4 regions of the Nocardioides sp. GCM10030259 genome follow, and region 2 is predicted to be linked to each of the others. Evidence: predicted binding sites of a transcription regulator. Region 2 holds the regulator's gene; each other region holds the start of a gene.

Region 1 (5,402 bases), on a different contig from region 2:
CCGAGGGCCGGCTTCCAGTTGCCGCCGAGCGCGACGAGGCCGAACAGCACGACCACGCCGAGCAGGAAGATCAGCAGCGTCCGCCCGGCGTGAGCGGCTGCGTTGCGAGCCATGTCAGTTCCCTTCCGGGGCGGTGCCCGGCTTTCCGTCCTCTACCTCGGTGTCGGCGCGGTCATCGCCCGCGTCCTCCGCCTCGTCGATGTCGTCGTGGCGCTCCACCCTGGAGCCGATCGCAGCGCGGGCGACCTTGATGACGACGCCGTCGGCGACCTCCACCCGGAGGTGGTCGTCGCCGATGTGGCTGACGGTCCCGAAGATGCCGGAGGTCAGCACGACCTCGTCACCCTCGGTCAACGAAGACTGCATGCGCCCGAGTTCCTTCTGGCGCTTGGACGCCGGGCGGATGATGAACAGCCAGAAGAGCAGCACGATGCCGACGAGCGGCAAGAACTCCACGACGAATGACCTCTCGAGCGTTGTTCGGGGCACACGACCCAGAACGGGCGGGCCGACGGGCCAGTCTAACCAGCGCGGTGGCCGGCCTCACGAATCCGCCCCAACTCGTGACCTCCGGGTGACGCTCCGGTCTCCCGCGGCCCAGTCCTCGATCAGGCCTCGATCAGTCCTCGAACAGCGTCGCGTCGCCGTCGGGGAAGGCGGACGCCGGCGGCGGCGTCAGGCCGAGGTGCTGCCAGGCGGCCGGGGTGGCGACCCGCCCGCGCGGCGTACGCGCCAGGAAGCCGTTGCGGACCAGGAACGGCTCGGCGACCTCCTCCACCGTCTCCCGCTCCTCCCCCACGGCGACCGCGAGCGTGGAGATGCCGACCGGTCCCCCGCCGAACCGGCGGCAGAGCACGTCGATGACCGCCCGGTCGAGGCGGTCGAGCCCGAGCTGGTCGACCTCGTAGAGGTCGAGCGCCGCCCGGGCCACCGGCAGCGTGACGACGCCGTCGGCGCGGACCTGGGCGTAGTCGCGGACCCGGCGCAGCAGGCGGTTGGCGATGCGGGGCGTGCCGCGCGAGCGGGAGGCGATCTCGGCGGTCCCGTCGGCGACGACGTCGACGTCGAGCAGCCGGGACGAGCGCTGCACGATGAGGTCGAGCTCGTCGGCCTCGTAGAACTCCAGGTGCGCGGTGAAGCCGAACCGGTCGCGGAGCGGGCCGGGCAGCAGTCCCGCCCGGGTGGTCGCGCCGACGAGCGTGAACGGCGGGATGTCCAGCGGGATGGCGGTCGCGCCGGGCCCCTTGCCGATGACGACGTCGACCCGGAAGTCCTCCATCGCCATGTAGAGCATCTCCTCGGCGGGCCGCGACATCCGGTGGATCTCGTCGACGAAGAGGACGTCGCCCTCGTTCATGCCGGAGAGGATCGCCGCCAGGTCGCCCGCGTGGGTGATCGCCGGCCCGCTGGTGAGGCGCAGCGGCGCCCCCATCTCGGCGGCGATGATCATCGCGAGGGTGGTCTTGCCGAGGCCGGGCGGGCCGGAGAGCAACACGTGGTCGGGCGCGCGCCCGCGCCGACGAGCCGCCTCGAGCACTAGGCCGAGCTGGTCGCGCACGCGCACCTGGCCGACGACCTCGTCGAGCGACCGCGGTCGGAGCGCAGCCTCGACCACCCGCTCGTCGCCCTCGGCCTCCGCAGCCGTGAGCGAGCGCAGGTGGGTGGTCTCCGACTCGTCCAGGTCGTCCTCGTGGAACGGCACGGGATCAGGCCTTGCTCAGGGTACGGAGGGCGGCGCGGAGCAGGGCGGCCACGTCGGGGGCGTCGCCCGCCTCGGGGGCGACGGCGTCGACGGCCTTCTCGGCGTCCTTCGCGGACCAGCCGAGGCCGACGAGGCCCTGGTGGACCTGGTCGCGCCAGGGCGCGGCGGCGATCGGTGCGGACGGCGCGTGGCGCCCGGTCGGCGCCCCGATGCGGTCCTTGAGCTCGAGGATGATCCGCTGCGCGCCCTTCTGTCCGATGCCGGGGACCTTCGTCAGCGTCTTCACGTCGTCGGAGGCGATGGCCCGGCGCAGGTCGTCGGGGCTGAGCACGGCGACCATGGCCTGCGCGACCTTGGGGCCCACGCCGGAGGCGGTCTGCACGAGCTCGAAGGTCTGCTTCTCGTCCTCGTCGGCGAAGCCGAAGAGCGTCAGCGAGTCCTCGCGCACCACCATGCTCGTCGGCAGCGTCGTCGCCTGGCCGACGCGCAGCGTCGCGAGGGTGCCCGGCGTGCACATCACCTCGAGGCCGACCCCGCCGACCTCGACGACTGCGCTGGACAGGCTGACGGCGGCCACCGGGCCGCGCACGAACGCGATCACGCCGTACTCCTCTTCTGGGGCCTGCCTGCCGCGGCGACCGCGGCCTGGAGGCGAGCCTGGGCGCCACCGCGCCAGATGTGGGTGATGGCCAGCGCGAGCGCGTCGGCGGCGTCGGCCGGCTTCGGCATGGTGTCGAGCCGCAGGATCCGGGTCACCATGGTGCCGACCTGCGCCTTGTCGGCGCGCCCGTTGCCGGACACGGCGGCCTTCACCTCGCTCGGCGTGTGCAGCGCGATCGGCAGGCCGCGACGCGCGGCGCAGACCATCGCGATCCCGCTCGCCTGGGCGGTGCCCATCACGGTGCTGACGTCGGAGCGCGCGAACACGCGCTCGATGGCCACGGCGTCCGGCTGGTAGTCGTCGAGCCAGGCGTCCACGCCCTTCTCGATCGTCACCAGGCGCTCGGGCACCGACAGGTGGGACGACGTGCGCAGCACGTTGACGTCGACGAGGCTGAGCGGCCGCCCGACCGAGCCCTCGACCACGCCCATGCCGCATCGGGTCAGCCCGGGGTCGATCCCCAGCACGCGCATCGGTCGCCCTTCCGTCCGAACAGGTGTTCGGTGGCAACGCTAACCGGCGGGTCCCCCGGTTGCCCGGAGGACACGCCCGACGCCCAAGGCCGCCTTTCGTCTCACCGGGTTTCGACGCGCTCGCGCGACTTCGTCCCTCAGTCGCGTCGCTTGCTCAACCTGGCGAGCGACGCGAGCCGCGACTTCGTCGCGCCTCCTGCTCGCTCAGATGGCCTCGAGCACGTCGTCGGGGATGTCGGCGTTGCTGAAGACGTTCTGCACGTCGTCGAGGTCGTCCACGGCGTCGACGAGACGGAAGACCTTGCCGGCCACGTCGACCTCGGCGACCGGGATGTCCATGGTCGCCACGAACTGGACCTCGGCCGACTCGTAGTCGATGCCGGCGGCCTGGAGCGCCGTGCGCACCGCGACCACGTCGGAGGAGTCGGACTGGACCTCGAAGGTGTCCCCGAGGTCGCTGACGTCCTCGGCGCCCGCGTCGAGGGTCGCCTCGAGCACGTCGTCCTCGCTGACCTCCCACGGCTTGCCGGCGCGCTCCTGCTCCTTGCCGACCACCACGACGCCCTTGCGGGTGAAGAGCCGGGAGACCGACCCCGGGTCGGCCATGGTGCCGCCGTTGCGCGTGACCGCGGTGCGGACCTCCATCGCCGCGCGGTTGCGGTTGTCGGTCAGGCACTCGACGAGGAGCGCGACGCCCTGGGGTCCGTAGACCTCGTACATGATCGTCTCGTAGTCGACGCCGCCGCCGTCGAGGCCACCGCCGCGCTTGACCGCGGAGTCGATGTTCTTGTTGGGCACCGACTGCTTCTTCGCCTTCTGGATGGCGTCGTAGAGCGTGGGGTTGCCGGCGGGGTCGGGACCACCCATCTTGGCAGCGATCTCGATGTTCTTGATCAGCTTGGCGAACAGCTTGCCGCGCTTCGCGTCGATCGCGGCCTTCTTGTGCTTGGTGGTCGCCCACTTGGAGTGGCCAGACATGCGTCCCTCTTCTACTCAGCTCTCGACCAGGTCCACGAACAACCGGTGAACCCGGGTGTCGCCACCCACTTCGGGGTGGAACGACGTCGCCATCAGCGGGCCCTGACGGACCGCGACGATCCTACCCGCGGCCGGCCCGGCGTCCACGCGAGCGAGCACCTCGACCCCCTCGCCGGCGTCCTCGACCCACGGCGCGCGGATGAAGACCGCGTGCACCGGGTCGGCCAGCCCCGCGAACGCGAGGTCGTGCTCGAAGGAGTCGACCTGGCGACCGAACGCGTTGCGCCGGACCGTCACGTCGAGCCCGCCGAGCGTCTCCTGGCCGGGGGCGCCGTCGAGGATCCGGTCGGCGAGCATGATCATGCCCGCGCAGGTGCCGAAGACGGGCATGCCCTCCTTGATGCGCTGCCGGATCGGCTCGAACAGGTCGAAGGTGCGCGCCAGCTTGGCCATCGTCGTCGACTCCCCGCCCGGTACGACGAGTCCGTCGCAGGCGTCGAGCTCGGAGGTACGGCGTACCGTCAGCGCCGCGACGCCGAGCCCGCGCAGCACGCGCACGTGCTCCCGGACGTCGCCCTGGAGCGCGAAGACACCGACGGTGGGGATCGACACGCCGCAAGCGTAGGTCCGGCCCGCCGTCGAGCAGCGGTCGGGCCGACCGAGACGGCCCTATCCTCTCGTTGTGAGACGAACCCTGGTGGCGGCTGCCGCCTGCCTGGCGCTCCTGGCCCCCGGTCCGGCCGGTGCCGACGTCGCTGCCGCGGGCTCGGAACCGCGCGTCGACGGCTGGCCGACCACCACGCCGGCCGCGGCAGGCTTCCGCCCCCAGCGCCTGGCGAGCATCGCCGCGGACGCCCGCCGGCTCGACAGCACCTGCCTGGCCGTCGTCCGGCACGGCCGGCTGGTCGCCGACTGGAACTGGGGCACCCCGCGCACGGTCGGCAGGCAGACCTTCTCGGTCACCAAGTCGATCACCAGCGCCCTCGTCGGCATCGCCGTCCGCGACGGCGACCTCCGGCTCGGCGACCGGGTGGCACGCCATGTCCCGTCGTGGCGCGGTACGGACTCGTCCCGCGTCACCGTGCGCGACCTGCTCAGCAACACCAGCGGCCGCTTCTGGTCGTTCGAGTCCGACTACGTCGCGCTCACCGCTGCCCGCGACCGCACGGCGTACGCCGTGGGTCTCGGCCAGCAGCACCCGCGCGGCACGGTGTGGGCCTACAACAACGCCGCGATCCAGGTGCTCGACCGCGTGCTGCGCCGGGCCACCGGCCGGCCCACCGACAAGCTGGCCGCCGACCGGCTCTTCGGCCCGCTCGGCATGACGCACACGACCATGACCCGCGACCTCGGCGGCCGCTCGACGAACGTCTACTTCGGCGTCCAGTCGACCTGTCTCGATCTCGCCCGCTTCGCCCGGCTCTACCTGCAGCGCGGGGTCGTCGACGGCCGGCGGCTGCTGTCCCGCGGCTGGGTGCGCCAGTCGGTCGGACGCTCGTCGTCCGACCTGAACGCGGCGTACGGCCTGCTCTGGTGGGTCAACCGGCGCGGGGTGCTCCGCAGCGCGACCGACCCCGTCGACGCCGAC
Region 2 (5,402 bases):
GTCGATGTCGCCGAGGTTGACGAACATCAGGTCGGGGTCGAGCTCCTCGAGCATCGTCAGCGCGGCCTGCATCGTGAACAGGTCGGGCGCGTGCCCGGTGACGGGCAGCGAGGGCTGCGGCTCCCAGCGGTGGGTGGCCCGCTCGCCGAAGATGCCGTGGAGGTAGTCCTTCGACAGCACGGTGCCGGTGGTGCGGCCGCGCCGGTTGAGCCGCTCGATGAGCGTCTCGCAGCGGATGTCTGTCGGCTGGTCCAGGTCGCGCACCTCGCCGAGCGCCCGGTCGTAGACGGAGTTGGCGGGCACGCCGCTGCGGTCCGGTCGCACCCCGGTCATCATCATCACGTGGTTGGGGATCGTCTCCATCACCGGCAGTGACCGGGCCCGCGGGAAGCGGAGGCCGCCGTCGCGCAGCGCCGCCAGCCGCGGCGTCAGCCCGCTGTCGAGCTCGTCGTGACGACAGCCGTCGATGACGACGACGTACGCCCGCCGACGGGTGCCGGCAGCGGCGCGCGCGACGCCCGGGACCGATGAGAAGACCAGGCCCGCGGCGCCGGTCTTGAGGAAGGTACGGCGCGTGGTCGTCACAGCGGCCCCCCGACCTGCTCGACCCGGCCGGTGCCGGTGCGCGTCCGGTAGGAGACGGACCACGTGATCGGGGTGGCGTGGTCGGCGCGGTCGCCGATGACGTACCAGTCCATCTGCGCGCGGGTCGCGGTCACGTCGAGCACCGAGAAGCCGTGGCTGTCGAAGTCGAGGTGGCGGATGTGCCGGTTGGCGGCCTTGATGACGTTCTCGACCGCCACGCTCGTCGTCCGCGCCGGGGAGCCGGTGATGTCCTTGAGGTTGTTGGAGGTCACCGACGCGCAGACGAACTCGACGCCGGCGGAGTCGCCGAGTGGGTACGTGGAGGCGTCGTACGGCAGCTCGCACGCCCAGCCCGAGTGGATGTCGCCGGTGATGAAGAGCGCGTCGCTGACCTGGTGGTCCCGGATGTGCTCGAGCACCCGGCGGCGGTCGTGGGTGTAGCCGTCCCACTGGTCGACGTTGTAGGCGACGCCGTCGCGCGGCAGCAGGCCGGTGACCTCGTTGACCGGGTCGACGAGGTCGTGCGGGAGCGAGCCGAGCTCAACCGGCGCGATCATCACCGGGTTGCCGATCACCTTCCACTGAGCAGCGTCCGACGACAGGCCCTGCTTGAGCCACTCCAGCTGTTCGGCGCCGGCGATCGTGCGGTCGGGCGAGTCGACCCGGTGACCGGGGACCTCGAGCTGGCCGTCCCGGTAGGTGCGCAGGTCGAGCATGCTCAGCTCGAGCAGCCGGCCGAACCGGAACCGGCGGAAGAGCCGTGTGCCGTCGCCGAGCCGGGCGGTGCCGTCCATCCGGACCGGCATCCACTCGTCGTACGCCCGGTGCGCCCGGGCTCGGCGGCGCCGGTAGTCGCCCTCGCCCAGGTCGGGGTTGTGGTTCTCGGCGCCGTCGCGCCACTGGTCGTTGGTGACCTCGTGGTCGTCCCAGGTGATGATCCACGGGTACTTCGCGTGCAGGTCCTGGAGGTCGGCGTCCTCCTTGTACTGCGCGTGCCGCTGGCGGTAGTCGGCCAGCGAGAGCATCTCGTGGGCCGGCACGTGCGGCCGGATGTCGACGTCGTTGGCGCCATAGCCGTACTGGCCCGGGCCGTACTCGTAGAGGTAGTCGCCGAGGTGCACGATCGCGTGCAGGTCGTCGCGCGCGGCCAGGCCGCGATAGGCGCTGAACCAGCCGGCCTGGAGGTTGGCGCACGACACGACCCCGAAGCGGATGTTCGCCGGATCGCTGTCAACCGCGGGCGCCGTGCGGGTGCGGCCGACGCGGCTGGTCTCGCCGTCGAGGCGGAAGCGGTAGCGGTACGCCGTGTCCGCCGCCAGCCCGGTCACGTCGACCTTCACGGTGTGGTCGCGGTCGGGTCCGGTCGTGGCGCGCCCACGTCGTACGACGCGGCGGAAGCGTTCGTCGGTCGCGACCTCCCAGTGCACGGTGACCGTCGGGCCGCGGCCCGAGCCCGGGGTGCTGGCCGCCGTCGGCGTCACGCGGGTCCAGATGACGACGGCGCGGGGGAGCGGGTCGCCGGAGGCGACGCCGTGGCGGAAGCGCGCAGCCGCAGCGACGGAGTCAGCGCCGGGCGCGAGAGCGACGGCGCCGATCGCGCCGGTGGTCGCGAGGACGGCGCGACGCGGGAGGAGAGGCGTTGTCACGCCTCACTCAACGACCGCCGTCCCCCCGGGTTCTGCTCGTTCACCTGTTGTTCGTCGGGGCCATCGCAGGGGCACCCGGCCAAGCGCCATCGCGACCACCCAGGCCAGGAGCACGATCATCCAGCCGACGAGGGCGTCGATGACCCAGTGGTTGCCGGTGCCGACGATGACGATGCCGGTGCCGATGGCGTAGACCCAACCGAGCACCCGGACCCACTTGCGGGTCGCGTAGACGTGCAGCGCCAGCGCCACCCACAGCGCCCAGCCGGCGTGCAGGGAGGGGAACGCCGCGAGCTCGTTGGTCAGCCCGCCGACGCCGCGCGGCGCGGACGCGTCGGCGCCCCACCACCCGTCCGCCGCGTGCAGGCTGAGCACGTCGACGTACCCGCTGATGAACCGCGGCGGCGCGGTCGGCATGAACAGGTAGGCGACCAGGCCCGCCAGCGTCGCGATCACCAGGGCGCGGCGGGCTGGTCCATAGCGGTCGGTGCCCAGGCGCCAGAGCCAGATGAGGACACCGGCGGTCACGATGTAGTGGAAGGTGGCGTACCAGTAGCTGCCCACCAGCCCGATCACGCGGTAGTCGCTGAAGAGCTGGTTGAGCGGGACCTCCCACTCGATGCCGAGCAGCTTCTCGATGTGCAACAGGTCGTTGGCGCGGTCGAGGGCCGGCTTCATCGATGTGTCGGCGAGCAGGCGGGCGAGGCTGTAGAGGACCCAGAGCCCGAGGATCAGGGCCAGCTCGAGGAGGCCGCGGGCCCAGATCGGGAGGGTCCGCGTGCGTGCCACCGCAGGCGCTGTCGTCACAGCACCAGCGTCCTCCATCATCCCTCCCCGTGCCCATCGGGTATTCACCCGATCAACCTCGGGGTCCGATCGGGTGATTCCCCGATGTTGTAGGGAATTCGACCTATCAGACCCGTCGCAGCACGGCGGTCACCTTGCCGAGGATGGTGGCGTTCGTGCCGTCGATGGGATCGTAGTTGGGGTTGTGCGGCAGCAGCCACACATTTCCGTCCTTGCGCTGCAGGGTCTTCACCGTGGCCTCGCCGTCGATGAGCGCCGCGACGATCTCTCCGTTGTCGGCGGTCTGCTCCTTTTTGATGACGACGTAGTCGCCGTCGCAGATGGCCGCCTCGATCATCGAGTCGCCGGAGACCTCGAGCAGGAAGAGCTCGCCGTCGCCCACCAGCTGCTTGGGCAGGGGGAAGACGTCCTCGTAGCGCTCCTCCGCGAGGATCGGCCCGCCGGCGGCGATCCGGCCGACGAGCGGGACGTACGACGCTGCGGGCACGCTGTCGCCGAGACCCGTCTCGTCGTACGTCGACTCCTCGGCGGTGCCCAGGGAACGGCGGGCCGCCATCACCTCGGGGAGGAAGACCTCGAGGGCGCGCGGCCGGTGGGGGTCGCGCTTGAGGTAGCCCTTCTCCTCGAGGACCTTGAGCTGGTGGGCGACGCTGGAGGAGCTGGTCAGCCCGACCGCCTCGCCGATCTCGCGCATGCTCGGCGGGTAGCCCCGCTTCTCGATCGAGTCCTTGATCGTCGCGAGGACACGCTGCTGTCGCGGGGTGAGCCCGGTCGCGTCGGCCGGGCCGTCGGGCAGCTCGCGGACCGTCATCTTGCCGGGCGTCTTCCCGGCCATCTTCTTCCCTGCCGTCTTCGCCATGGGCTCACGGTAGTCCTCCCCGCCGCCGGGTTCAAACATCTGTTCGAACCGCGTGTCGGTGCCCGAGGGGATTCGAGGTGATCGAACAAATGTTCGGCGAAGGCCTTGTGTCGTTCGAACACGTGCTCTAACGTCGTACACATGTTCGATCGAACGGCTGATCGAGTGGGTGGTCCGGACCGGTCCCGAGGGACTGTCGGTGGTCGCCACTAGAACTGCTCTCGACGACACAGAGACCCGAGGTCCCGGAGGCGGGACCACTTCCCCAGGAGGTCACCAGATGAGCACCATGACGATCGACCAGATGTTCCACAGCCGGCCCGCCGCGCGTCCGCGCAGCACGGTCCGCCTGACCCGGCGCGGCCGCGCCGTCGTGGTCCTCCTCGCGCTCGTCGCCGTGCTCGCCGTCGGCGTCGCCCTGGCCGGCGGCTCGGTCGCCACCCGCGACTCCGGCACGCCGGAGCCCACCGCCGTGGTGCAGGTCGGCCCGGGCGACACCCTGTGGGAGATCGCCTCCGCGGCCGCCACCGACGGCGACGTCCGCTCGATGATCGAGCGGATCGAGAAGCTCAACGCGCTCGACTCCGGGATGCTCGTCGCCGGCCAGCGGCTGCTGGTCCCGGTCGAGTGAGTCCGATCGACTGATCCCGCACAGACCACCGGGTCACACACTTCGCCGGCCGCTTCGACCCCGGCCGGCGATAACCGGGGAAGCGAGGGGCGGAGCCTTGGCCGGCTCCGCCCCTCGAGGTCATTTCGGGGCCGGTGTCCCTACGCTGCCGCCATGGCCGGCTACTCCGGCACCCCGCTGCTGCGCAAGCTGGGCGTCAAGGACGAGCACGTGGTGCTGCTCGACGGCGCGCCCGACGGGTTCGAGCTCGGGACGACCGGCGCCCACGTCGTACGCCGCCTGCCGGGTCGGCCCGACAGCCTCGACGTGACCCTGACCTTCCACACCAGGCGCGCGGCGCTCGAGGCGCGGCTGCCGGTGCTGTTCGAGCGGACCCGGACCGCCGGCATGGTCTGGGTGTGCTGGCCCAAGCAGGCGGCGCAGCGGGCGCTCGGCATCGACAGCGACCTCGGTGACGGCGTCGTCCGCGAGTTCGGCCTCCGGCTGGGCTGGGTGGACGTGAAGGTGGCGGCCGTCGACGACACCTGGTCGGGGCTGAAGTTCGTGCGCCGGCTCGCGGACCGCTGAGACGTCGCTACCGCGCCGCGCGCCGCCCGCCGATCGGCCGCGGCGGCTCGTCGTCGGAGCCGCCGTCGGTCTCGGTCGACTCTGCCGAGCCGCGCGGCGTGGGGGGTCTGCTGATGCCGAGGCGCCGGGTCAGCAACGCCACCAGCATCAGCCCGAAGAAGAGGCAGGCCACCGCGCCGACCGACGCGATCGCCAGGAACCACCACGCGCGGGCGTCCCCGCCGCGGGCGGTCGCGCCGAAGTCGATGGCGGCGTACACCAGGTAGCCCCAGGCCAGGACGCAGGCGGTGATGCCCAGGGCGAGCAG
Region 3 (5,402 bases), on a different contig from region 2:
GCCGAGCCGCTGGCGGACGGTGCCACGGCCCTGCCAGAGCACGCCCATCGGCGAGCCGCCCCAGCGCTCGACCTGGTCGCGCGGGCTGAGGTCGACGCGCTCGACGACCTGGGGCCGCAGGTCGATCCGGTGCCGGGCGAGCGCGCGGAGGATGTCCTCGGAGAGCCGGCCGCGGCCGTGCACGGTCACGGCGGCGTGCCCGTCGGCGGCGCGGCCGCCGGTGCGCACCACGAGCATCGGGTCGGCGTGGAGCACGAGCTCGTGCGGCAGGTCCGGCGCCTCGCCGGACAGACCGACGTGCGCCACCACCGGCGGGATCGCGGGCATGGTGCGCTCGACGTACGCCGCGAGCGCGGGCAGCCGTCGCGGGTCGACGGCGCAGACCACGACGTCGGCGTCGACGTCGCCCCGGTCGGTCGCGACGGCCACGACCCGGCCGTCGCGCACGACGACGTCCCGCACCTCGGTCTCGGCGAGCACCGACACCTTCCGCGTCGCGAGCCGCGCGACCAGCGCGTCGCCGAGCCGGGCCATCCCGCCCGTGACCGTCCAGGCGCCGAAGCGCTGCTCGACGTACGCCGTCATGCCGGCCCAGGCGGGCACGTTGCGCAGCTCGTGGCCCTCGGCGATGAACGGGTGCCCCGCCACGAGTCGCAGGCGATCGTCCTTGAACGTCCGCTTCAGCCGCTTGAAGAGCGTCTCCCGACTGTCGAGGCGACCGGCGACGTCGCGGGGGAGGTCGCTCGGGTCCCACGGGTTCTCGAGGTAGCCGCGGCGCAGCACCTCCCAGTCGTCGGCGTACGACGCGACGTGGTCGACCCACCGCTGCCCGAGCCCGGGGCCGAGCTGGTCGAACGCCGCGAGCTGCGCCGCGCGCCCGCTCGGCACCCGCACCGTCGAGCCGTCCTCGAACCGGTGCTCACGCACCACGTCCAGCGGCACCAGGTCCAGCTCGCGCTCGACCGGTCGGCCGGACTTGCGGAAGAGGTCGCGCACGACCGCCGGGAGCAGGGTGTACGTCGGGCCCGCGTCCCACGCGAAGTCGCCCGCACGCACCTCCGAGAGCGCGCCGCCCAGGGTCGGCGCCCGCTCGAGCAGGGTGACCTCGTGGCCGAGCTTCGCCAGCCTGAGCGCGGCTGCGAGGCCGCCGAACCCGCCGCCGACGACCGCGACCCGTGCCATCGACGCTCAGGCCTCGGCGTCGAGCACGCGGTCCAGCGACTCCTGGTCGCGCCCGACGACGGTCGTGCCGTCCGCGGCCGTGATGATCGGGCGCTGGATCGCCCGGGGGTGAGCCGCGAGCGCCTCGAACCAGGCGTCCCGGTGCTCGGCGTCCTTCGGCAGGTCGATGCCTTCCTCGCGAGCCTCCTTGGGGCGCGCGACGTCCCACGGCTCGAGGCCCAGGCGCGCGATCACGTCGGCGAGCTCCGCGGCGGTGGGCGGCTCGTCGAGGTAGCGCCGCACGGTGTAGTCGACGCCGGCCTTGTCCAGCTCGGCCACGGCCGTGCGGCACTTCGAGCAGGCGGGGTTGAGCCAGATCTCCATCACTGGACCTCGACCTCCGGGGCGCCGGTCATCTTCGCGAGCTCGTCGTACGTCGTCGAGAACACCGCCGCCGGGTGACCGGCCGCCGCCCAGACCACGTCGTACCTGCGCAGCCACGAGTCGAGGTACGTCGGCACCGGGTGCGGATGTCCGATCGGCGAGACACCGCCGATCACCTGTCCGGTGTGCTCGCGGACGAACTCCGGCGTCGCCCGCCGCAGCTTGCCCACCTCGAGGTGCGCGGCGACGAGGGCGGTGTCGACGCGGTGCGCGCCCGACGTCAGAATGAGCACCGGCGCCCCGTCGGCGTCGAAGAGCAGACTGTTCGCGATCGCGCCGACCTCGCACCCCAGGGCTTCGGCCGCGAGCGCCGCGGTGTGCACCGAATCGGGCAGGATGACGATCTCACCGGTGCCACCCCGTCGCGCGTGGTCGTCGCGGAACGCCGTGATCGCCGGATGTTCGGAGTTCATGGTCGAGACCCTAGGGCAGCGTGCTGCGCCGGGGATGAAGGAGGAGACGGATGAGTCAGCAGCGACCGGTGACGGTGACGGCCGGCGTCTGGTTGACCTTGTCGCTGGTCGTGCTGTCGGTCGTGACGGCCGTCCTGTCGATCCTCTTCAAGTCCGAGCTGCTCGACGCCTGGCAGTCCGGCCGCGAGGACACCGGCTCCGTCGAGCCGCCCGATCTGGTGCCGGTGGTCGTCGTGATGCTGATCGTGCTCGCCCTGCTGCTGGTCGTGCTCGCCGAGTTCTTCCGGTCGCGCCACGCCTGGGCGCGGGTGGCGATCACGGTGGCGGTGATCGGGATGGCGCTCGGGACGCTGGCGACCCTCCGCATCGAGCCGCCCGCCCTGTTCGTCGTGCTGTCCGTCGCCAGCCTGGTGCTCGAGGCCGCCATCCTCATCGCGCTCTGGCACCGCGACACCGGGGTCTACCTGCGCGCCGCGGATCGCTCGGAGGACGTGCGCTCCGGACCTTGACGGGCTGTCGGCGGCCGGGTGTACCGTGGGACCCGGATCGAACACCTGTTCGATCCGGGCTCGGCGGGGGCGAATTCGACCCCCGTCCCCGTCGGGCCGGCCCGGTGCGGGCCGACGTACGACGGTGGGGTCGCCAGCCCGGGGTCGACGGAGAGAGGTGCCCGATGAACCCGTACGCCCTGCCCGCCACGACCCACTCCTACCTGGCGCGGGCGGCGGAGTCCCTGAGCGAGGCGGTCTCCGCCACCGAGGCGCCGACACGGTATGCCTGCGCGCACGTCGCCGCGCTCCGGGCCGCGGCCGCCCTGCTGTCCGCGCGGGCGCGGCCGACGGCGAGCCGCCGGCGCCGCCCGCAGACGAACGCGTGGGTACTGCTCGCCGAGGTCGCCCCGGAGCTGGGGGAGTGGGCGACGTTCTTCGCCGGCGGCGCGGCGAAGCGGGCCGCCGCCGAGGCCGGCTCCACCCGGGCCGTCGGCGAGCGGGAGGCCGACGACCTCGTGCGTGACGCCGACCGGTTCCTCGCGGTCGTCGAGCGGTCGCTCGGCCTGGTGCCGCACGCGCCCGTGGCGAGCCGCGCGGCCGTCGTGCGCGCCGGCTGATCGCCACGTCGTGGGCCCATGTCGTAGGCCCTAGGGTTGGGGCATGAGCGACAGCGTGCGGTCCACCGAGCGGCCGAGCGAACGCCGCGCCGCGGCCCGGAGCTCCGTGGTCTGGGACGCCGTCCGGCCGTACGTCGACGACGCGGCCGGCGTCGACGTCCTCGACATCGGCGGCGGCACCGGTGGGTTCGCGGTGCGCGTCGCCGGGCTCGGCGCCCGGGTGACCGTCGTCGACCCGAGCCCCGACGCCCTGGCGGCGCTGGGCCGGCGCGCCCGCGAGCTCGACGTCGAGGTGTCCGCACTGCAGGGCGACCTCGCGACGCTGCTCGACGTCGTGGAGCCGCGCAGCGCCGACGTCGTGCTGTGCCACGGCGTGCTCGAGGTCGTCGACGACCCGGTCGCGGCCCTCGGCACCCTGCGCCGCGTCCTTCGGCCGGGAGGCGTGCTCAGCCTGCTGGTCGCGCAGCGGCACGCGGCGGTGGTGGCGCGGGCGATGGCCGGCCACTTCACCCAGGCGCTGGCCCTCCTCGACTCGCCGGCAGGGGAGCGCGACGGTCGCGCCGGCAACCGGTTCACCGCGGCGGAGGCCACGGCCCTGCTGGGGCAGGCGGGCTTCTCGGTCGACGCCGTCCACGGCGTACGCGTGTTCGCCGACCTCGTCCCCGGGTCGCTCCTCGACCTCGAACCCGGCTCGACCGCGGCCCTCGTCGAGCTGGAGCGTGCGGTCGCCGAGCGCCCCGAGTACCTCCCCCTCGCGGCCCAGCTGCACCTGCTCGCGCGCTGACAGGCGGGCCGGCTCGGGCACGCTTTCGGGCCCCGGGGGTTGGCCGAAGCCCGGGCTGGGCACCGTACTCTTCAGAGGCGTCTGGCACGGTTCGGTCACGAATTTCCCGATCCCGGCTACCGGGATGACGGGCCGCTGCCTAGACTTGCAGGTGCCGGCCCCCGTTTTCCGGCGACGACTTTTGTGGGAGGTACGGTGCCACTCTCGGAAGAGGAGCTCCGACTGCTCGAGCAGATGGAGCGCGCCCTCGTCGAGGAGGACCCCAAGCTGGCGTCCACGCTGCGCGGCACGGCCTTCCGGCGATCGGCTCGGCGTCGTGCGATGATCGCGGGCGCCTGCTTCGTGATCGGCGTCGCGATCCTGATGACCGGCGCCGTCGCCCGCATCACCGCTCTCGGCATCGCCGGCTTCGTCGTGATGCTCGGCTCGGCCACCGTGGCGCTCGCCGCGCTTCGCGGCCACCACTCGGCCCCGGCCGCCGCCGACCCGCGCGCCGCCCACCCCAGCCGCGGCTTCACCGTCATCGACGGCGGCCGCCGCACCAAGCGCAACCGCAACGCCGGCCACGGCTCCTTCATGGAGCGCATGGAGGAGCGCTGGCGCCGCCGCCGCGAGAACGGCGGGTTCTGAGCGGAGACGCGCCAGCGGACGCGTCGTTGGTGGTCGAGCTTGTCGAGACCCCCTCAGCGTGTGCAGGGCGGGACCACGGTGGTCACCGCCCTCATCCATTGTCACCGGGTCTCGACACGCGGGTCGCGACTTCGTTCCTCAGTCGCGCCGCTTGCTCGACCACCATCAGCGGATCCGCTGCCGCGTCTCCGCTATGACATGTTGTCGACGACCCCGCCGTACCTCGCCTCGAGGGGCGTCGGGGCCATCCGGGTCCGGCTTCGCAGGGTGAGGACCGTGCGCGGCCACCAGGCGGCGCGGCGCCGGGCGGACCGGGCGGCCCCACCGGCGAGCGCGGCGATGCAGGTCTCGCCGTCGGCGCGCAGCCGCACCGGGTCGATGGTCGCGCCGGCGCGCGAGTAGCGGGCCAGCTCCAGGGTGAGCACGAGCCGGTCCAGGGCAGCCACCGCCTCCGGGGCGACGTTCGGGCCGTGGGCGGGGCGCTCGGCCGTGTTCGTGTCGACGGGGGTGCCGAGGTGGTCGACCAGGACGTCGCGGGTACGCCGCGGCGACCGGCCGGGCGGCCAGGGGACGCCGAGGTCGAGCGCGGTGTCCTGCAGCTCGTCCCACACCGGCTCGACCGCGCCCGCCGAGAGCCTGCGCTCCCGGCGCCGCGCGCGCACCAGGCGGGGGAGCAGCAGCCCGCCGAGCACGACGACGACCGCGGCGAGCCCGCCGATCGTCGGGCCCCAGGCGATCGCGGACCCGGTGTCGGCGGTCTCGTCGTCGGCGGAGGCGGTGGCCGAGGGCTCCAGCGGCCGGGTCGTCGGCGCCGCCGCCGACGAGCTCTCCGACGGTGCGGTCGACTCGGTCGGGTCGATGT
Region 4 (5,402 bases), on a different contig from region 2:
GTTCCTGGGCCAGGAGAACGCCAACGGCACGCCGATCACCGCGCTGGTGGTGACGTCGCTGGCGGTGCAGGGGCTGCTCGCGCTGACGCTCTTCGTCAACGACGCGCTCAACTTCATGCTCGACCTCTCGACCAGCCTGGCGCTGCTGCCCTACCTCCTGGCCGCGGCGTACGCGCTCAAGCTCGGGCTCACCGGCGAGGCCTACGAGGGCGTCGCCGCCGCGGTCAGGCGCAAGGAGACGATCGTCGCCGGGGTGGCGACGGCGTACACGATCTTCCTCTTCGACGCGGCCGGCCTGAAGTTCGTGCTGCTGATGACGATCCTCCTCGCGCCGGCCTCGCTGCTCTACGTCAAGGCGCGCAGCGAGCACGGTCTCCGACTGTTCACCCCCGCCGAGGTCGGGCTCTTCGTGCTGATCGTCGCCGGCGGCACCATCGGTGCCATCGGCCTCTGGACCGGACGCATCACCCTCTGACCAACGAAAGGACCAGGAGCATGAGCCTCTCGTCGACGTACGGCGTGCACTCGGAGGTCGGCCGGCTGCGCAAGGTGCTGGTCTGCGCCCCCGGCCTCGCGCACCGGCGGCTGACCCCGAGCAACAACGATGCGCTGCTCTTCGACGACGTCATGTGGGTCGAGAACGCGCAGCGCGACCACGCCGACTTCGTCAACAAGCTGACGCAGCGCGGCGTCGAGGTCGTCGAGCTCCACGACCTCCTGGCCGAGACGCTGGCGGCGCCGGGCGGCAAGGACTGGATCCTGGACCGCAAGATCGTGCCCAACCAGGTCGGGCTCGGCCTGGTCGACGACACCCGCAGCTACCTGGAGGGCCTGCCGGAGCGGCAGCTCGCCGAGTACCTCATCGGCGGCCTCGCCACCCACGACCTCCCGGCGGACTTCCGGTCGGCGTACATCAGCCTTGCCCGCGAGTCGACCGGTGCCCGCGAGTACCTGATGCCGCCGCTGCCCAACACGCTCTACACGCGCGACACGACCTGCTGGCTGTACGGCGGGCTGACGATGAACCCGCTCTACTGGGCCGCCCGGAAGGAGGAGACCCTCCTCTACAAGGCGATCTACCAGCACCACCCCGACTACGTCGGGTCGACGATCTGGTGGGGCGACCCCGAGCAGGACTGGGGCCAGGCCAGCTTCGAGGGCGGCGACGTGATGCCCGTCGGGAACGGCGTCGTGCTCATCGGCATGAGCGAGCGGACGTCGCGACAGGCGATCACCCAGGTCGCGAAGGCGCTCTTCGACCAGGGTGCCGCGACGAGGGTGATCGTCGCCGGGATGCCCAAGCTGCGGGCCGCGATGCACCTCGACACGGTGTTCACGTTCGTCGACCGCGACGTCGTCACGCTCTACCCGACGATCATGGGCGCGGTGCACACCTTCACCCTCACTCCGTCCGACACGGCGCCCGGGGTGGAGGTCCGCGACGAGGGCTCGGCCGCGTTCGTCGACGTCGTGGCACGCGAGCTGGGCCTGCCCTCGATCCGGGTCATCGACACCGGTGGTGACGTGTACCAGTCCGAGCGGCAGCAGTGGGACAGCGGCAACAACGCCGTCGCTCTCGAGCCCGGTGTGGTGTTCACCTACGACCGCAACACGCTCACGAACACGCTGCTGCGCAAGGCGGGCATCGAGGTGATCACGATCGTGGGCGCCGAGCTCGGCCGGGGTCGGGGCGGCGGGCACTGCATGACCTGCCCGATCGTCCGGGATCCGGTTGACTTCTGAGGATCACCTCCGCAGACCTGCGGACAGGTCAGGCGGCGAGGTCGAGGTTGATCAGGAAGTTGGTGAACTCGACCTCGAGGCGGGAGGCGGGGTTGGGCCGGGGGAGGCGGCGGGTGCCGGTGTGGTCGACGACGTAGTGGGCGCCGTGGGGGTCGCGCCAGAGGTAGATGCCGGGGAAGGGTTGCTGCACTTGCCAGCCCGGGGCGTGGGTCTTGATCCGGTGATGCGATGTGGTCATGGGGCCGTAGTTGCCCACCCCGGTGGCACCGCCGGCGTCGAAGGGGACGGTGTGGTCGACCTGCATCTGTCGTGAGGTGCAGGTGGCGTAGGGGAAGGTGTCGGCCGGCGTCATCAGGTGCACGGCCTGTCTATGTCGGTCCGGGATCTCGTACGCATCGACCGGGGCCTGGCCGGCGAGGTCCAGTACGGGCTGGATCTTGAACCGAGCCTGCGGGCCGAGCACGGTCCGGACCCAGTCCTCGGTGACCGGGCCGTGGCCCTCGACCCGGGCGATCCCCTCACCGTCGGGCTGACCGGGGCTGCCGGCGTACAGGTGCACGAAGAGCGTGACGGTGGGGAGCAGGTCGGCCAGGTCCACCTCGCCAGACGAGGTGGGGAGGTCGTGTCCGGTCATGAGGTGCAGGACGGTCAGCACGCAACGTTCGTCGTCGGTGGCCTCCGGGAACACCGGCTTGAGGCGTGCTGCGCCGGCGGTGGTGGTGGCCTCGAGGGCCGCGATGGTGGCGGCGTCGGCGCGGACCAGGAAGGAGGCCATCCCGTGGGCCTCGCCGTGCAGCCTCCGCGCGAACCGCGCCTGCGCGGCGCGCTCTTCCTTCGCGCGGGCGGTGTCGGGGTCGGCCTGCGCGACCTTCGCCTCGACCAGGGCCTCGAACCGCGACCACGGGATCCGCCCGTCCGCGGACTCCGCGACGGCGGCATCCACGAACGCGGCTTCGGATTCGGTGAGGTCGCGGGTCTTCGCGCACACGTGCCGCGCGTAGGACGCCCGGACTTCACCGGCCAGCACCCGGGCCCAGAGCTGGGGGTGGCGGTGGCGCAGGTCCAGGGCGTCGGCCATCAGCTGCCGCGCCGCATACGGGGACCGCCCGATCCGCGCGCCGAGCTCCGCGGCGGCGAACTCGGCCACCTCCGGCGTCCCCGCACCACCGAACATCCGGGCCCTCTCCCGGCCCGGCCTGCCGGCCTCGGCGGGGTCGAGCCGGTCCGGGGAGTGCAGCACCGCCCACTGGTAGGCGACCCGGATTAGCTCGGTCTCGGCGTCCCGGATGACGGCTGCGCAGTCGGTCGCGGCATCGAGGAGCTGCTCCTCGCTCATCGCGTCCAAGGTCAGTCCTGCCATCACGTTCCTGTGATATCGAACAAATGATCGAATATCAACAAGCGGCCGAGGGTGGCATCGGGGCAGGGGGTGGTTTCGAGGCTCGTTCGCTGGCGCTCCTCGCACCTCAACCACCGTGCCCTGCGCCGCCCGGCCCTTCGAACCGACCGCTTGACGGCGGGGGACGCGCGTCCAGACTGGCGCCGCCGGGAGGACGCCAGCATCGGTGTCGAGGCGCGATCGGACCCTCGACGTAAGCGCGGACGCGGTGGAGGTTTCGAGGCTCGTCGCTGGCGCTCCTCGCACCTCAACCACCGCCTCGGCGTACGCGCGGGCGCTGTGGTGGTTTCGAGGCTCGTCGCTGGCGCTCCTCGCACCTCAACCACCGTGCCCTGCGCCGCCCGGCCCTTCCAACCGGCAGCCGGGAGGACGCCAGCATCGGTGTCGAGGCGCGATCGGACCCTCGACGTAAGCGCGGACGCGGTGGAGGTTTCGAGGCTCGTCGCTGGCGCTCCTCGCACCTCAACCACTGTGGCCCGTGCCGGTCGCACCTTCGAGGCGCAAAATCGGATGCAACCGAGCTCGCCCGCCGGGCGTCTCCACTGCGACAACACATCACGCAGACAGAAAGCATCGTCATGAACCGCACCACCGTCCGCACCGGCCTCGCGTTCACCGCCGCGGCCGCCGCCCTCTTCGCCGGCACCACCGCGCTCCCCGCCGAGGCGACCAGCGCCGCCGCCCACCCCAGGACGACCGTCACCTTCGAGGTCCCGGACTGCGAGGGCTGCGAGCTCTCGCTCGTCCAGGCCCGCTGGGACGACTCGGAGAAGTTCGGCGTCCGCGTGTGGAACGGCCCCAGCGCCACCGTCGAGGACGGCGAGGCCACCTTCCGGATCCGCAGCAGCCACACCTGGGGCATGTCGGTCCTGGTGAACGCGCCGTGGGACGGCCAGCTCGCCGCCAACACGACCGTGGCGTTCCGGTACGCCGGCCACGGCGTCGGTGACGAGGTCACCTTCGCCGACGCCCGCGACGAGCGGAAGGCGTCCGCCTGCTGGGAGGGCACCCGCCGCGACGAGGTCACCATCCCGCTCACCGTGCGCAAGGTCCGGGTCGACGGCGTGCACGGGCGCGTCAACGGGAGCATCGCCTTCACCGACACGACGCAGTCGTGGCTGCGGCCCACGCGGCGCGTGTACGACGGCGTGCTGGCCTCCCAGGACGTGAACGTCTGCGGACCGCGCGGCTGACCCGTGGCGCCAGCCAATAGGCTGCAGCCATGGGCAAGCAGGAAGACTTCGTTCTCCGCGCTCTCGAGGAGCGTGACGTCCGGTTCGTCCGGCTCTGGTTCACCGACGTCCTCGGCTTCCTGAAGTCGGTCGCGGTCGCACCGGCCGAGCTCGAGCAGGCGTTCTCGGAGGGCATCGGCTTCGACGGGTCGTCGATCGAGGGCTTCGCCCGCGTCTACGAGTCCGACATGCTCGCCAAGCCCGACCCGTCGACGTTCCAGATCCTGCCCTGGCGCAGCGGCGACGGGCCGTCGACGGCCCGGATGTTCTGCGACATCTCGATGCCGGACGGCTCGCCGTCGTACGCCGACCCGCGCTACGTGCTCAAGCGCACGCTGAGCCGGGCGGCCGACCAGGGCTTCACGTTCTACACGCACCCCGAGATCGAGTTCTACCTGTTCAAGGACGTGCCGGAGGCCGGCGCCGAGCCGGTGCCGGTCGACCGCAGCGGCTACTTCGACCACACCGCGCAGTCGATGGGTGCCGACTTCCGCCGCGAGGCGATCTCGATGCTCGAGGCGATGGGCATCTCGGTCGAGTTCAGCCACCACGAGGGCGGCCCGGGGCAGCAGGAGATCGACCTGCGTTACGCCGACGCGCTGACCACCGCCGACAACATCATGACGTTCCGGACGGTGGTGCGTGAGGTCGCGCTGACGCAGGGCATCTGGGCGTCGTTCATGCCCAAGCCGTTCACCGACCAGCCGGGCTCGGGCATGCACACCCACGTCTCGCTCTTCGAGGGCGACAACAACGCGTTCTTCGAGGCGGGCGCGGAGTACCAGCTGTCCAAGACCGGCCGCCAGTTCATCGCCGGCATCCTCAAGCACGCCCCCGAGATCAGCTGCATCACCAACCAGTGGGTCAACAGCTACAAGCGGATGATGTGGGGCGCTGAGGCGCCGTCGTACGTCTGCTGGGGCCACAACAACCGCTCGGCGATGATCCGGGTCCCGATGTACAAGCCGCTCAAGGGCCAGTCGACCCGCATCGAGCTGCGCAGCCTCGACGCCGCGTGCAACCCCTAC

What was found. The regulator LexA, encoded in region 2, represses DNA repair genes until DNA is damaged. The targets are predictions, from matches to a motif close to TCGAACANNTGTTCGA.
Region 1: ruvC (crossover junction endodeoxyribonuclease RuvC) is a predicted target of LexA. The motif match lies at 2,852-2,867, and genes of this name have one in related genera.
Region 3: ACFQQI_RS25255 (SAV_6107 family HEPN domain-containing protein) is a predicted target of LexA. The motif match lies at 2,565-2,580, and genes of this name have one in related genera.
Region 4: ACFQQI_RS17720 (DUF222 domain-containing protein) is a predicted target of LexA. The motif match lies at 3,119-3,134, and genes of this name have one in related genera.

Annotation. Positions count from the first base shown of each region.
Region 1 covers NZ_JBHTDF010000026.1:101,187-106,588, forward strand. Annotated here, with positions in the region: gene secD (protein translocase subunit SecD) at 1-113, opposite strand, end outside; gene yajC (preprotein translocase subunit YajC) at 115-456, opposite strand; gene ruvB (Holliday junction branch migration DNA helicase RuvB) at 620-1,702, opposite strand; gene ruvA (Holliday junction branch migration protein RuvA) at 1,707-2,303, opposite strand; gene ruvC (crossover junction endodeoxyribonuclease RuvC) at 2,300-2,827, opposite strand; gene ACFQQI_RS24075 (YebC/PmpR family DNA-binding transcriptional regulator) at 3,041-3,814, opposite strand; gene pdxT (pyridoxal 5'-phosphate synthase glutaminase subunit PdxT) at 3,830-4,426, opposite strand; gene ACFQQI_RS24085 (serine hydrolase domain-containing protein) at 4,497-5,402, shown strand, end outside.
Region 2 covers NZ_JBHTDF010000002.1:102,409-107,810, forward strand. Annotated here, with positions in the region: gene ACFQQI_RS00805 (alkaline phosphatase family protein) at 1-585, opposite strand, end outside; gene ACFQQI_RS00810 (alkaline phosphatase D family protein) at 582-2,231, opposite strand; gene ACFQQI_RS00815 (phosphatase PAP2 family protein) at 2,235-3,038, opposite strand; gene lexA (transcriptional repressor LexA) at 3,145-3,897, opposite strand; gene ACFQQI_RS00825 (LysM peptidoglycan-binding domain-containing protein) at 4,178-4,528, shown strand; gene ACFQQI_RS00830 (DUF3052 domain-containing protein) at 4,682-5,095, shown strand; gene ACFQQI_RS00835 (hypothetical protein) at 5,103-5,402, opposite strand, start outside.
Region 3 covers NZ_JBHTDF010000026.1:351,667-357,068, reverse strand. Annotated here, with positions in the region: gene ACFQQI_RS25275 (phytoene desaturase family protein) at 1-1,182, opposite strand, end outside; gene ACFQQI_RS25270 (ArsC/Spx/MgsR family protein) at 1,189-1,545, opposite strand; gene ACFQQI_RS25265 (YbaK/EbsC family protein) at 1,545-2,018, opposite strand; gene ACFQQI_RS25260 (hypothetical protein) at 2,069-2,527, shown strand; gene ACFQQI_RS25255 (SAV_6107 family HEPN domain-containing protein) at 2,692-3,126, shown strand; gene ACFQQI_RS25250 (methyltransferase domain-containing protein) at 3,170-3,910, shown strand; gene ACFQQI_RS25245 (DUF3040 domain-containing protein) at 4,106-4,540, shown strand; gene ACFQQI_RS25240 (transglutaminaseTgpA domain-containing protein) at 4,732-5,402, opposite strand, start outside.
Region 4 covers NZ_JBHTDF010000020.1:70,393-75,794, forward strand. Annotated here, with positions in the region: gene ACFQQI_RS17710 (basic amino acid/polyamine antiporter) at 1-475, shown strand, start outside; gene ACFQQI_RS17715 (arginine deiminase) at 496-1,743, shown strand; gene ACFQQI_RS17720 (DUF222 domain-containing protein) at 1,772-3,079, opposite strand; gene ACFQQI_RS17725 (hypothetical protein) at 3,721-4,335, shown strand; gene glnA (type I glutamate--ammonia ligase) at 4,365-5,402, shown strand, end outside.